2 regions of the Rhizobium sp. CFBP 8752 genome follow, and region 2 is predicted to be linked to the other one. Evidence: predicted binding sites of a transcription regulator. Region 2 holds the regulator's gene; the other holds the start of a gene.

The links. Region 2 encodes HrcA, which represses chaperone genes, less so after heat shock. Its sites were predicted from a motif close to GTTAGCACTCNCNNNNNGNGAGTGCTAAC; they were not measured.
Positions count from the first base shown of each region.
Region 1: a site for HrcA is predicted at 2,326-2,354, ahead of groES (co-chaperone GroES). Genes of this name have one in related genera too.

Region 1 covers NZ_JACYUZ010000001.1:2,577,837-2,584,046, reverse strand. The annotation lists gene IFT59_RS12510 (methyl-accepting chemotaxis protein) at 1-27, opposite strand, end outside; gene groL (chaperonin GroEL) at 267-1,913, opposite strand; gene groES (co-chaperone GroES) at 1,973-2,269, opposite strand; gene chrA (chromate efflux transporter) at 2,428-3,777, shown strand; gene IFT59_RS12490 (TIGR01459 family HAD-type hydrolase) at 3,923-4,771, shown strand; gene IFT59_RS12485 (bifunctional riboflavin kinase/FAD synthetase) at 4,785-5,765, shown strand; gene IFT59_RS12480 (hypothetical protein) at 5,782-5,934, opposite strand; gene IFT59_RS12475 (BrnA antitoxin family protein) at 6,113-6,210, shown strand, end outside.
Region 2 covers NZ_JACYUZ010000003.1:230,167-236,376, forward strand. The annotation lists gene rpoN (RNA polymerase factor sigma-54) at 1-1,287, shown strand, start outside; gene hpf (ribosome hibernation-promoting factor, HPF/YfiA family) at 1,516-2,088, shown strand; gene ptsN (PTS IIA-like nitrogen regulatory protein PtsN) at 2,150-2,614, shown strand; gene IFT59_RS17080 (hypothetical protein) at 2,754-2,990, shown strand; gene grpE (nucleotide exchange factor GrpE) at 3,063-3,701, opposite strand; gene hrcA (heat-inducible transcriptional repressor HrcA) at 3,791-4,870, opposite strand; gene rph (ribonuclease PH) at 5,004-5,723, shown strand; gene IFT59_RS17100 (VOC family protein) at 5,847-6,210, shown strand, end outside.

The sequences.
Region 1 (6,210 bases), on a different contig from region 2:
TTTACCGATCAAAGATACGTGCTTCATGGCAACCTGCGCGTTGGTGTTTGATTAAGCGCAGTTAATGTGAAGTTGCTTAGAAGAGCGTCACTGCCGAATTACTATTTTATACGAATAAAAATTATCAGTCCTTGTCGTTCGGTAAGTTCAGAGGGGGAAATGCTATGCATGCTGTATGCCTCAATAGCAGAAAGGGCGCCGGTTGCCCGACGCCCTTTCCGAAACACTGAACCTGAAGGATCAGATGTGCAGACCTTACGGCCTGATCACATCATGTCCATTCCGCCCATGCCGCCCATGCCGCCGCCGCCCATGCCGCCGCCAGCCGATTCCTTCTTAGGAAGTTCGGCAATCATGGCTTCGGTGGTGATCAGCAGCGAAGCAACCGAAGCTGCGTTCTGCAGAGCCGTGCGAACGACCTTGACCGGGTCGACGATACCCATGGCGATCATGTCGCCATATTCCGACGTCTGGGCGTTGTAGCCGAAGTTGTCGCTGTCGCCGTCGAGGATCTTGCCGACAACGATCGAAGCTTCGTCACCAGCGTTGGTTGCGATCTGGCGAACCAGCGACTGCAGCGCCTTGCGGACGATGTTGATGCCGGCTTCCTGGTCGTCGTTCGCGCCCTTGGACGTGATCTTGGTCGAAGCGCGCAGGAGTGCGGTACCGCCGCCTGGGACGATGCCTTCCTGAACGGCAGCGCGCGTCGCGTTGAGCGCGTCGTCGATGCGGTCCTTGCGTTCCTTGACTTCGATTTCCGTGGAACCTCCGACGCGGATGACGGCAACGCCGCCAGCGAGCTTGGCAAGACGTTCCTGCAGCTTCTCGCGGTCATAGTCCGAAGATGTTTCTTCGATCTGTGCCTTGATCTGTGCAACGCGGCCTTCGATGTCGGTCTTCTGACCGGCGCCGTCGACAATCGTCGTATTTTCCTTGGTGATCGAAACCTTCTTCGAACGGCCGAGCATGTCGAGCGTTACGGTTTCGAGCTTGATGCCGAGGTCTTCGGAGATGACAGTGCCGCCCGTCAGGATGGCGATGTCTTCCAGCATGGCCTTGCGGCGGTCGCCGAAGCCAGGAGCCTTGACGGCAGCAATCTTCAGGCCGCCACGCAGCTTGTTGACGACGAGCGTTGCAAGAGCTTCGCCTTCGACGTCTTCAGCGATGATCAGGAGCGGCTTGCCGGTCTGAACGACAGCTTCGAGAACAGGCAGCATGGCCTGAAGGTTCGAAAGCTTCTTTTCGTGCAGAAGGATGTAAGCGTCGTCGAGATCGGCGACCATCTTTTCCGGGTTGGTCACGAAGTAAGGCGACAGGTAGCCGCGGTCGAACTGCATGCCTTCGACGACTTCGAGTTCGGTTTCAGCGGTCTTGGCTTCTTCGACGGTGATAACACCTTCGTTGCCGACCTTCTGCATGGCTTCAGCAATGTCACGGCCGACCTGTGCGTCGCCGTTTGCCGAAATCGTGCCGACCTGTGCAACTTCTTCCGAAGTCGAGATCTTCTTGGCGTTGGCCTGGAGATCCTTGACGACTTCTGCAACGGCGAGATCGATGCCGCGCTTCAGGTCCATCGGGTTCATGCCGGCTGCAACGGCCTTGTTGCCTTCGCGAACGATGGCCTGTGCAAGAACGGTAGCAGTCGTTGTGCCGTCGCCGGCGATGTCGTTGGTCTTCGAAGCAACTTCGCGGACCATCTGGGCGCCCATGTTTTCGAACTTGTCTTCAAGTTCGATTTCCTTGGCGACCGAAACACCGTCCTTGGTGATGCGCGGAGCGCCGAAGGACTTGTCGATGATGACGTTACGACCCTTAGGGCCGAGCGTGACCTTCACTGCGTCAGCGAGGATATCGACGCCGTGAAGCATCTTTTCGCGCGCGGTTCGGCCAAACTTGATTTCTTTAGCTGCCATGTTGGGAACTCCTGAAAAGGGGTGTCAGCAAATATTGGAAGAAGAGCAGTCGGCTAAAATCAGCCGATGATGCCCATGATGTCGGCTTCCTTCATGATCAGAAGGTCGACGCCATCGAGCTTGACTTCGGTGCCCGACCACTTGCCGAACAGAACGCGGTCGCCGACCTTGACGTCGAGTGCAACCTGCTTGCCGCTTTCGTCGCGGGCGCCAGGACCAACGGCGATGATTTCGCCTTCAGCTGGCTTTTCCTTGGCGGTATCGGGAATGATGATGCCGCCCTTGGTCTTTTCTTCAGACTCGACGCGCTTGACTACAACGCGGTCGTGCAGGGGGCGAAAATTGGTGCTTGTCATTGTCTAATCCCTCGATCAAATGACATGGACGGGTCTCAAGGACCCGCGGAGTGACGTTTAGCACTCATCTATCGAGAGTGCTAACGAGACCCGAGATAAGGATGGCTGCGAGCTGAGTCAAGAACGGGCTTGAAAAATTCAGGGCTCAAGGAGCGGCCATGCAGAATACGCTTAACGACCAAAACCCGGGCCCGGCGACGAGCTTTCGTGAGATCGTGGCCGTGTTTGCCCGGATAGGTGCCCTCAGTTTCGGAGGGCCTGCCGGACAGATCGGCATGATGCACAAGACTTTGGTGGAAGAAAGACGCTGGCTCTCGGAAGAGCGGTTTCTGCACGCCCTTAACTACTGCATGCTGCTGCCCGGCCCGGAAGCGCAGCAACTGGCCACCTATATCGGCTGGCTGCTGTTTGGCGTGCGCGGCGGTATCGTCTCCGGCCTTCTTTTCGTCCTTCCCGGCCTTGCCATCATTCTGGGACTGTCTGCGGCTTACGTCCTCTATCAGGACGCGACGTGGCTTGCAGGCCTGTTCTTCGGCCTGAAGGCGGCAGTCCTTGCAATCGTGGTGGAGGCAGTGATCCGCCTCGGACGCCGCACGCTGAAAACCACATTCCTGCGCTGCGTCGCGGCCGCCGCCTTCGTCGCCCTGTTCTTCTTCAGCCTGCCGTTTCCGCTCGTCGTGTTTGCAGCCGGTCTCGCCGGCTATCTGATGACGCGGGCAGGGGGGCAGCAAACTCGAGACAGCGTCGCCAAAGAGGACAGTCCTCCCGGCGCGAAAACACCGGGTGTCGCCCGCACGATCGCGACGCTTGTATTCTGGATCCTCGTCTGGCAGTCGCCTGTCCTGGCGCTCTGGGCCTTTGGTGCGCCGGAAAGCTTGTCCAGCCTGTTCGCGTTTTTCTCCAAGATGGCACTGGTCACCTTCGGCGGCGCCTATGCGGTTTTGGCCTATGTGGCGCAGGTCGCAGTCGCCGATTACGGCTGGCTTAAGCCGGGGGAGATGCTGGATGGACTGGCGCTTGCCGAAACCACACCGGGCCCGCTCGTGCTGGTTCTGTCCTTCGTCGGCTTCCTCGTCGGCTTCCGGGAAGCGTCCGGTCTCGGCCCCGTCACAGGCGGAATAATCGGCGGCCTGCTTGTTGCCTGGGCAACCTTCGTGCCGAGCTTCGTCTTCATCTTTGCGGGCGCGCCCCTGATCGAGCGCCTGCGCGGCAACGCCCTTTTATCGGGCGCGCTGTCGGCCATCACCGCCGCGGTCGTCGGCGTCATCCTCAACCTCGCGATCTGGTTCGGCCTGCATGTTCTGTTCAGAGAGGTTCGCCACGTCGATCTCTTTGCGCTAGCAGGATTTGGCCTTTCCGTCCCGGTCTGGTCCAGCCTCGATCCCATCGCGCTCGTGCTTTTCGCAGCCTCCTCCGTCATGCTGTTCGTCCTGAAGCTCGGCATGGTGCCGGTGCTAGCCATCAGCGCGGCGGCCGGTTTCCTCGCCCAAATCGTCCTGATCCAGTGAAGATCGGACCATTGCAAAAATATGAAGTTTTCCCAGGTTCTGCCTCGCAGCGGCGCCTTTCACCGCCTTGTCCCTTGTAATCTCGCCAACGGTTTGCGATGTCAGCCTCCTAATCGAGCAGGCAAAACCGGCAGGAACTTTTGATATGGCAAAGCGCATCCAGAATTTGAACGACGTGATCGAGGGCTACGATGTCGTGCTTTCGGACGTCTGGGGCGTGGTCCATAACGGTGTCGAAGCCTTCCAGCATTCCTGCACAGCCTTGGCCGCCGCGAGAGAAGCCGGCGCCACTGTCGTGCTGATCACCAACTCGCCGCGCCCCGCACCTGGCGTCATCGAACAGATGAAGCATCTCGGCGTTCCCGATGGAACCTATGACCGGATCGTCACGTCTGGCGATGTCACCCGGCATCTGGTCGCCGAAGGCCCGAAGAAGGTGTTTCTGCTGGGGCCTGAACGCGACCTCAATTTCTTCGATGGACTGGGTATCGAGATCGTTTCTGAAGCCGACGCCGATTGCGTCGTCTGCACCGGCTTCTTCGACGACGAGAAGGAAGTGCCCGAAGACTATACCCAGATGCTGACCACCTTCATTGCGCGCGACGTGCCGATGATCTGCGCCAACCCGGACCTGGTCGTCGAGCGCGGTCACCGGATCATTCCCTGCGCCGGTGCGGTCGCTGCCTACTACGAACAGCTCGGCGGCCAGGTGCGGGTTGCCGGCAAGCCGCACAAGCCGATCTACGACGAAGCGCTCTCGCTTGCCCGCAAGGAGCGCGGCGATGTCGACAAGGCGAGGGTTCTCGCGATCGGCGACGGCATGCCGACCGATGTTCGTGGCGCGCTTTCGCAAGGCCTCGACCTGCTTTATATCAGTGCCGGCATTCACATCGCGGAATATTCCGTCGATGGCGAAACCGATGAGGCGATCATGCAGGCATGGCTGAAAAGCGAGAACGCGGCGCCGAAATTCTGGATGCCGCGCCTCGCCTGATCCGGAACTTGTCATGACCGTATTTCACCGCAACGAAATGAAGGAGCCGCTGCCCGAAAGCCTCAAGGGTGGCGTCGTCGCGATCGGCAATTTCGATGGCGTCCACCGCGGCCATCGCAGTGTGCTGGATCGTGCGCTGGAACTTGCCAGTGAACGCGGCGTGCCCGCTCTAGTGTTGACCTTCGAGCCGCATCCGCGCACCGTCTTCAAGCCCGACCAGCCTGTCTTCCGGCTGACGCCGGCGCCACTCAAGGCACGGCTCTTGGAAGCGATGGGGTTCCGCTCGGTCATCGAGTACCCGTTCGACCGCGACTTCGCGACCCGTTCGGCCGAGGATTTCGTGAAGACGATCCTGACCGACTGGCTGGGCGCAAGCGCCGTCGTCACGGGCTTCGATTTCCATTTCGGCAAGGGCCGTGAAGGCGGACCGGCCTTCCTGATGACCGCCGGCGATCGTCACGGGTTCACCGTTTCGCTGGTGGATGCCTTTCGCGATGAAAACGCAGAAGTCGTGTCGTCGAGCCGCATCCGCGATCTGATCGCCGAAGGAGACGTCGTCGCTGCCGCAGGTCTGCTCGGCTATCGCTATACGGTCGAGGCAGAAGTGATCGGCGGCGAACAGCTTGGCCGCCAGCTCGGCTATCCCACCGCGAACATGAAGCTTGCACCCGAAACGGAACTGAAGCCCGGCATCTACGCCGTGCGCTTCAGACGCGCCGACGGCACCCTGCACGACGGCGTCGCAAGCTACGGCCGCCGCCCGACGGTGACGGACGACGGCGCACCGCTTCTCGAAACCTATCTGTTCGATTTCACCGGAAACCTCTACGGTGAGCTCTGCTCGGTCTCCTTCTTCGGCTACCTGCGTCCCGAACTCAAATTCGACGGCCTCGACCCACTGGTTGCCCAGATGAAAAACGACGAGGAAGAGGCGAGGGCGCTGCTTTCAGGCGTAAGGCCGCTCGGCGAACTGGACATGAAGATCGCGTTTTAGGCTTTAGAGGCGTATATCAGGCGGCCGCCGTCATCTCGGCGGGCCGTTGCCAGAGAATTGCCGGGATCAGGTACTTCACCGGCGTCTGTGCCAGATCCTCTGCGGAAATATGATTGGCGACGATCAGATCGATGGCGGCATCGAAAATAATGTCTTCAAAGGTATCCACGTCGGGCGCCTCGATATGAAGCCCTCGATGTCGCTCTCCGAATAGAAGACCCTGGCTTCTTCATCCCAGACAGCTTTGAGAAAGAATGTTCTCTTCACGGTGTCTACTCTGAAGGTCTGCGGTTTCCCGAAAACCATATATCTGTCATCAGTAGTCCGCAACGCAGGAATGATATCCCATGGCAACCCCACCCCGCAGGCCCGTAAACCCGATGGAAGCGGCCGAAGCGCTGTTTAAGCCGGTCAAGAAACCCGCTGCTCCAGCAGTGGAACGACG
Region 2 (6,210 bases):
AGCGCAACCCGCGACGGCACGGCCAAGCTTGGCGATCACCTCGATGCCAGCCTTGAAAACGTGTTTCCCGACGACGCACCGGCACAGCGGCCGGACGCGCCCGAACTTCTCGGCCAGTGGAAATCGATGCCCGGCGGCGATGCCGGCGAGGACTACGACCTCGACGATTTCGTTGCGGGTCAGGTGACCCTGCGCGATCATCTCGGACAACAGCTGCCTTTCGTGGTGACCACCCCGGGCGACCGGTTGATCGCCCAGGACCTGCTCGACCAGTTGGACGATGCCGGCTATTTCCAGGGCGACATCGAAGAGGTCGCGGCCCGTATCGGCAAGGCGCCGGAGGCGGTAGAGGCCGTTCTCATTCAGCTGCAAACCTTCGATCCACCCGGGGTATTTTGCCGTAGCCTGAGCGAATGCCTGGCGATCCAGCTGCGCCAGAACGACCGGCTGGACCCGGCCATGGCAGCGCTGATCGATCACCTCGATCTTCTCGCCAAGCGTGACTTTGCGTCTCTGCGCAAGATCTGCGGCGTGGACGACGAAGATCTGATCGACATGATGGCTGAAATCCGCAAGCTCAACCCGAAGCCGGGTGCAGGCTTCGAGGGCGGGTTCTCGCAGTCTATCTCACCTGATGTCGTGGTCCGGCCATCGCTTGATGGTGGATGGAACGTCGAACTCAATCCCGATACCCTGCCGCGCGTTCTGGTCAACCAGACCTATTTCAACACGGTCTCCAAACACTGCCCGAAGAACGGCGAAGATCACAATTTTCTGTCGGACTGCATGCAGACGGCGAACTGGCTCGCCCGCAGCCTCGACCAGCGCGCCAAGACGATCATGAAAGTGGCAAGCGAGATCGTACGCCAGCAGGATGCCTTCCTGCTGCACGGCGTCGATCACCTGCGACCGCTCAACCTGAAGACGGTGGCAGAGGCCATCAAGATGCACGAATCCACCGTCAGCCGCGTCACCTCCAACAAGTATGTGCTGACGCCACGCGGCCTGTTCGAACTGAAATACTTCTTCACAGTGTCGATCGGCTCGGCGGAAGAAGGTGGAGACACCCATTCGGCCGAATCGGTGCGGCATCGCATCCGGTTGTTGATTTCTCAGGAGCTGCCGAGTGCCGTCCTGTCGGATGACGACATTGTCATCAGCCTCAAACAGGGCGGTGTCGAACTTGCGCGCCGGACGGTGGCGAAATATCGCGAGGCGATGAACATTCCGTCATCGGTGCAACGCAGGCGGGAAAAGCGCGCCATCGCGAGACTGGCAGCGTTCTAGCCTCACATATCGAGGGCAGTCATAGGCGACCCGGTATTCGCCACACGTGCCGCACAGATTGACATTCCGTTAATGGCAGTTTAGAGACCCGCCGCACCCTGACCGGGCGACACGGGATCTAAACCAATTCCCAAACCAATTTGGCCCTGCCATTCGTGAACCGCTTGGATCAAGAGGCCGGTTGGCGTAGACTGGAACATGCAAGTCACGACAATAAGGAGTAACTCCATGAGTGTGCGTGTATCCGGTAAACATATGGAAATCGGCGACTCGTTTCGACAGAAGATCGAGGACCACATCGGCGGTGCAGTGACCAAATACTTCGACGGGGGGTATTCGGGTCAGGTGATCGTCGAGAAGTCCGGCTCGCGTTTTTCGGCAGATTGCAAGGTGCATCTCGATACCGGGATCGTCCTGCATGCGGCCGGAGAAGCGAATGATCCACAGGCAAGTTTCGATGCTGCAGCGGAGCGGATCGAAAAACGCCTTCGTCGCTACAAGCGTCGACTGAAGGACCATCACGCCGGCAATCACGCGAACGGTTTTTCCGAAGTGGCTTACACGGTCATGGACCGTGTACCGGATGAAGAAGACGACGTGCCGGACGATTTCGCACCGACCATCGTTGCGGAAAGCACGAAGCAGTTGATGACGATGTCCGTTGCGACCGCCGTGATGGCGCTCGACATGACGGACGAACCGGTCCTGTTGTTCCGCAGCCCTGGAAAGGAGCTGAACATCGTGTACCGGCGCAATGACGGAAATATCGGTTGGATCGATTCCACCGGTATGAAGAACTAAAAACTCTCGGGAGAGCGCCTTTGGCGCTCTCTTCGCCCTTCGCGGCAAAAGGATGATAAGAATGGCTTTGGCGGATTTGCTGCAGCAAGATGCGATTGTTCCTGCCCTTAAAGTGACCTCCAAGAAGCAGCTTCTTCAGGAACTTGCTGTGAAAGCGGCCAAGCTGACGGGTGTTCCCGAGCGGGAGATCTTCGACGTCATCCTGCAACGGGAGCGGCTGGGGTCGACGGGCGTTGGCCACGGCATTGCCATCCCACATGGCAAGCTCAGCAGCATATCGTCCATCAAGGGCGTGTTCGCCCGCCTGGAATCGCCGATCGACTTCGAAGCGCTTGATGACGAGCCGGTCGATCTTGTCTTCCTGCTGCTCGCACCAGAGGGCGCCGGGGCCGACCACCTGAAGGCGCTTTCGCGTATTGCCCGCGTATTGCGCGATCAAGATCTCGTTGCCAAGCTTCGCAAGACCGATTCCGCGTCGGCAATCTACGCCTTTCTGAATGCAGAACAGGCAAACCACGCCGCCTGAAGCGGCTCTATACTCCTTTTCTATAGAGTAAAGCCGCCCGTTCGCCCTCGAATGGAGCGGCTAATCTTGTTTTCGAGCCCTCTTTAGAATTGCCTTTTGTCAAATACGCCACATGTCTTTCCCGTTGAAGGAGATAGACATGAATGACGACATACGTGCCAGGATCGCTGCGAATGACAGACTGCTCAAGGCGGTCATCATCCTGCTGGCGATCAAGGATCCCCATCTTCTCGATGAGCTCGATGCAATCTTCAAAATTGCCGATGGTCAGGAGGGACTGATCGGCGATGCGGACAAGAAGACCCGAGCCCATCTCAATTCGGAACTGGCCCTGATCCGTTCCCTGGCGCATGTTTCGCTGGATACGACGCACTGATCCTTACCCGCGGTCGCCAAACGCAAATGGGCGCCCGAGGCGCCCATTTTTCTTGGAAAGGCTCTAAGGAGCTCAGTCTTTCTTGTCTTCAGCCGCCGCTGCTTCAACCTTCGGGCCGCCCTTGGCGACGCCGACCATGGCCGGGCGCAAGACGCGTTCGCCAATGATGAAGCCGGCCTGGACGACCTGCATGACAGTGTTGTTGGGTACGTCCGCATTCGGGATCTCGAACATGGCCTGATGGAAGTTCGGATCGAACTTCTCGCCTTCGGCATCGATCTTCTTGACGCCATGCCGCTCGAGTGTCGACAGCATGCCACGCTCGGTCATTTCGACGCCTTCAAGCAGGCTCGTCAGCGTCGCATCGGCTCCGGCACGCTTGTCTGCCGGGACAGTGTCGAGCGCGCGGCGCAGATTGTCCGAGACGGCCAGCATGTCGCGGGCAAAGCCCGAGACGGCGTAGGACTTGGCATCCTTTACTTCACGCTCGGTGCGTCGGCGAAGGTTGTCCATTTCAGCGGCAAGCCGCATGAAGCGATCGCGCAGATCGGAATTTTCAGCCTTGAGCACATCGATCGGATCGGGCTCCTGCGCGAAGAAGGCTTCCCCTGCGCTCTGATCGGCGGCGTCTTCGAGAGCGGACGCCACGGCTTCCGCCGTGTTTTCGACAGCAGCTGCGTCAGGTCCGTTCTTCTTGGTTTCGTCGGTCATGACGGTCTCCGGTGCGTATTGGAATCTGGAAGGGTGGTTGCGCCCGATATCGAGGTTCGGGGCGAAAAAATCAAGGGCTTGGGAACATCCTAGCGGGATAGCCTTGCAAGCAGCTGCGCCGTGTAATCCACCATGGGCACGATGCGCGAGTAATTCAGCCGGGTTGGGCCGATCACGCCGACCGCGCCGACGATGCGTTCCTCGCCGTCACGATAGGGCGCAACGATGAGCGAGGAGCCGGACAGGGAGAACAGTTTGTTTTCCGAACCGATAAAGATCCGCACGCCCGGTCCCTTTTCGGCAAGGTCGAGGATCTCGATCAGGCTGTCCTTCTTTTCGAGATCGTCAAACAGCAGACGCAGCCGATCGAGATCGCTGACGTCAGCCAGACCTTCGAGAAGGTTTGCCCGGCCGCGCACGATGAGCTGGCCCGGCTTTCCATCTTCCTGATCACCCGACCAGAAGGCGAGGCCTCGCTCCACCAGATCATGCGACAGCGTGTGAAGCTCGCTTGCGACCTGTTCCTTCAGCATTTTCATCTGGCCGCGGAATTCCGGCAGCGTCTGGCCGGCGAGATGCGCGTTGAGGAAATTTGCGGCCTCGCCGAGCTGCGACGAGGTCACGCCTGCGGGCAGGTCGATAATCCGGTTCTCCACCTGATTATGATCGCCAACAAGGACGGCCAGCGCCTTGGTGGGCTCCAGGCGGATGAACTCGACATGTTTGAGGACCGGATCGTTCTTGGCGGTGATGACGATGCCGGCGCCGCGCGAGACGCCAGACAGCATAAGGCTCGCATCGGCCATCAGGTTTTCGAGCGTCTGATCGCGATCGGGCGGACGGATCTGCCGGTCGATGCTGGCGCGGTCTTCTTCCGAGAGATTGCCGACCTGCATGAAGGCATCGACAAAGAACCGCAGCCCTGTCTGGGTCGGCATGCGGCCTGCACTGATATGCGGCGAGTAGATGAGGCCGAGCTCTTCCAGATCGCTCATGACATTGCGCACGGAGGCTGGCGACAGCGACATGGGCAGAAGTCGCGACAGATTGCGCGAACCGACCGGCTCGCCGGATTCCAGATAGCTTTCCACGATGCGGCGAAAGATTTCCCGCGAACGATCATCAAGCACGGAGCCGTTGTCGCGACCCGTCAGTCCCGGAAATACCATTGGCCCCTTTACCATCCTGCTGATCTCATCTCCCAGATATAGTCGCTCACTTGCGCATCCGCAAAAGGGAAATTCTTTGCAAATGCCGGCTCCGAGCCTTAGAAGGCGGAAACAATAATCCAGGGAGTGACGGATGCGGCCTTCAGGCAGACAGACAAATCAGATGCGCAAGATTTCGTTCGAGCGCAATTTCTCCAAGCATGCCGAGGGCTCCTGTCTCGTCAAGTTCGGCGATACCCATGTTCTGTGCACCGCAAGCCTTGAAGAAAAGACGCCGCCGTGGCTGCGCAATTCCGGCAAGGGCTGGGTCACCGCCGAATACGGAATGCTGCCGCGCGCCACCGGCGACCGGATGAAGCGCGAGGCTGCGACCGGCAAGCAGGGCGGCCGCACCCAGGAAATCCAGCGCCTGATCGGCCGTTCGCTGCGTGCCGTGGTCGATCTTTCCGCGCTTGGCGAAAAGCAGATCACCATCGACTGCGACGTGATCCAGGCCGATGGCGGCACCCGTACGGCGGCCATCACCGGCGGCTGGCTGGCGCTGTATGATTGCCTGAAATGGATGGATACCCGCTCGATGATCAAACTCGACAAGGTTCTGAAAGACCATGTCGCGGCGATCTCGTGCGGCATCTTTGCAAGCCAGCCGGTCATCGATCTCGACTATCTCGAAGATTCGGCCGCCGAGACAGACGCGAATTTCGTCATGACGGGTAGCGGCGGCATCGTCGAGATTCAGGGCACGGCCGAGGGTGCTCCCTTCAGCCAGGAGGAATTCCTCAACCTGCTGTCGCTGGCACAGGACGGCACCCGGGAACTGGTAGCTCTGCAGAAGCAGGCGATCGGCGGCTGATTTCAACGCTGGCTGATCCAAGAGTTGCGAGGGGCAGTCTTCCTTTCCAGAGAGACTACCTCTCGATCGAACCTCCTCCCCCGCCTTCATGGCGGGGCAGCATCAGACAAGGGAGCCACTGTTTTGATCGACGGCATTCTCGAAACAGCGCTCTATGTCGATGATCTCGATGCGGCGGAAGCCTTTTACGGTGAACTGCTCGGGCTTGAGCGGGTGCTGCGGGCCGGCGATCGCCACGTGTTTTACCGATGCGGACCCGGCATCCTGTTGATCTTCAATCGCGCCGAGACGCTGAAGTCGCCGCCTGATGATGCGCTGCCGGTTCCGCCGCATGGCACGACAGGACCGGGGCATGTGTGCTTTCGTATGGACGGCCCGGCGATTGACAGAATGGTCGAAAAGCTCAACAAGGCGGGCATCGTGATTGAAAGCGATTTTCGCTGGCCAACCGGCGCCCGATCCCTCTATTTCCGCGACCCGGCCGGCA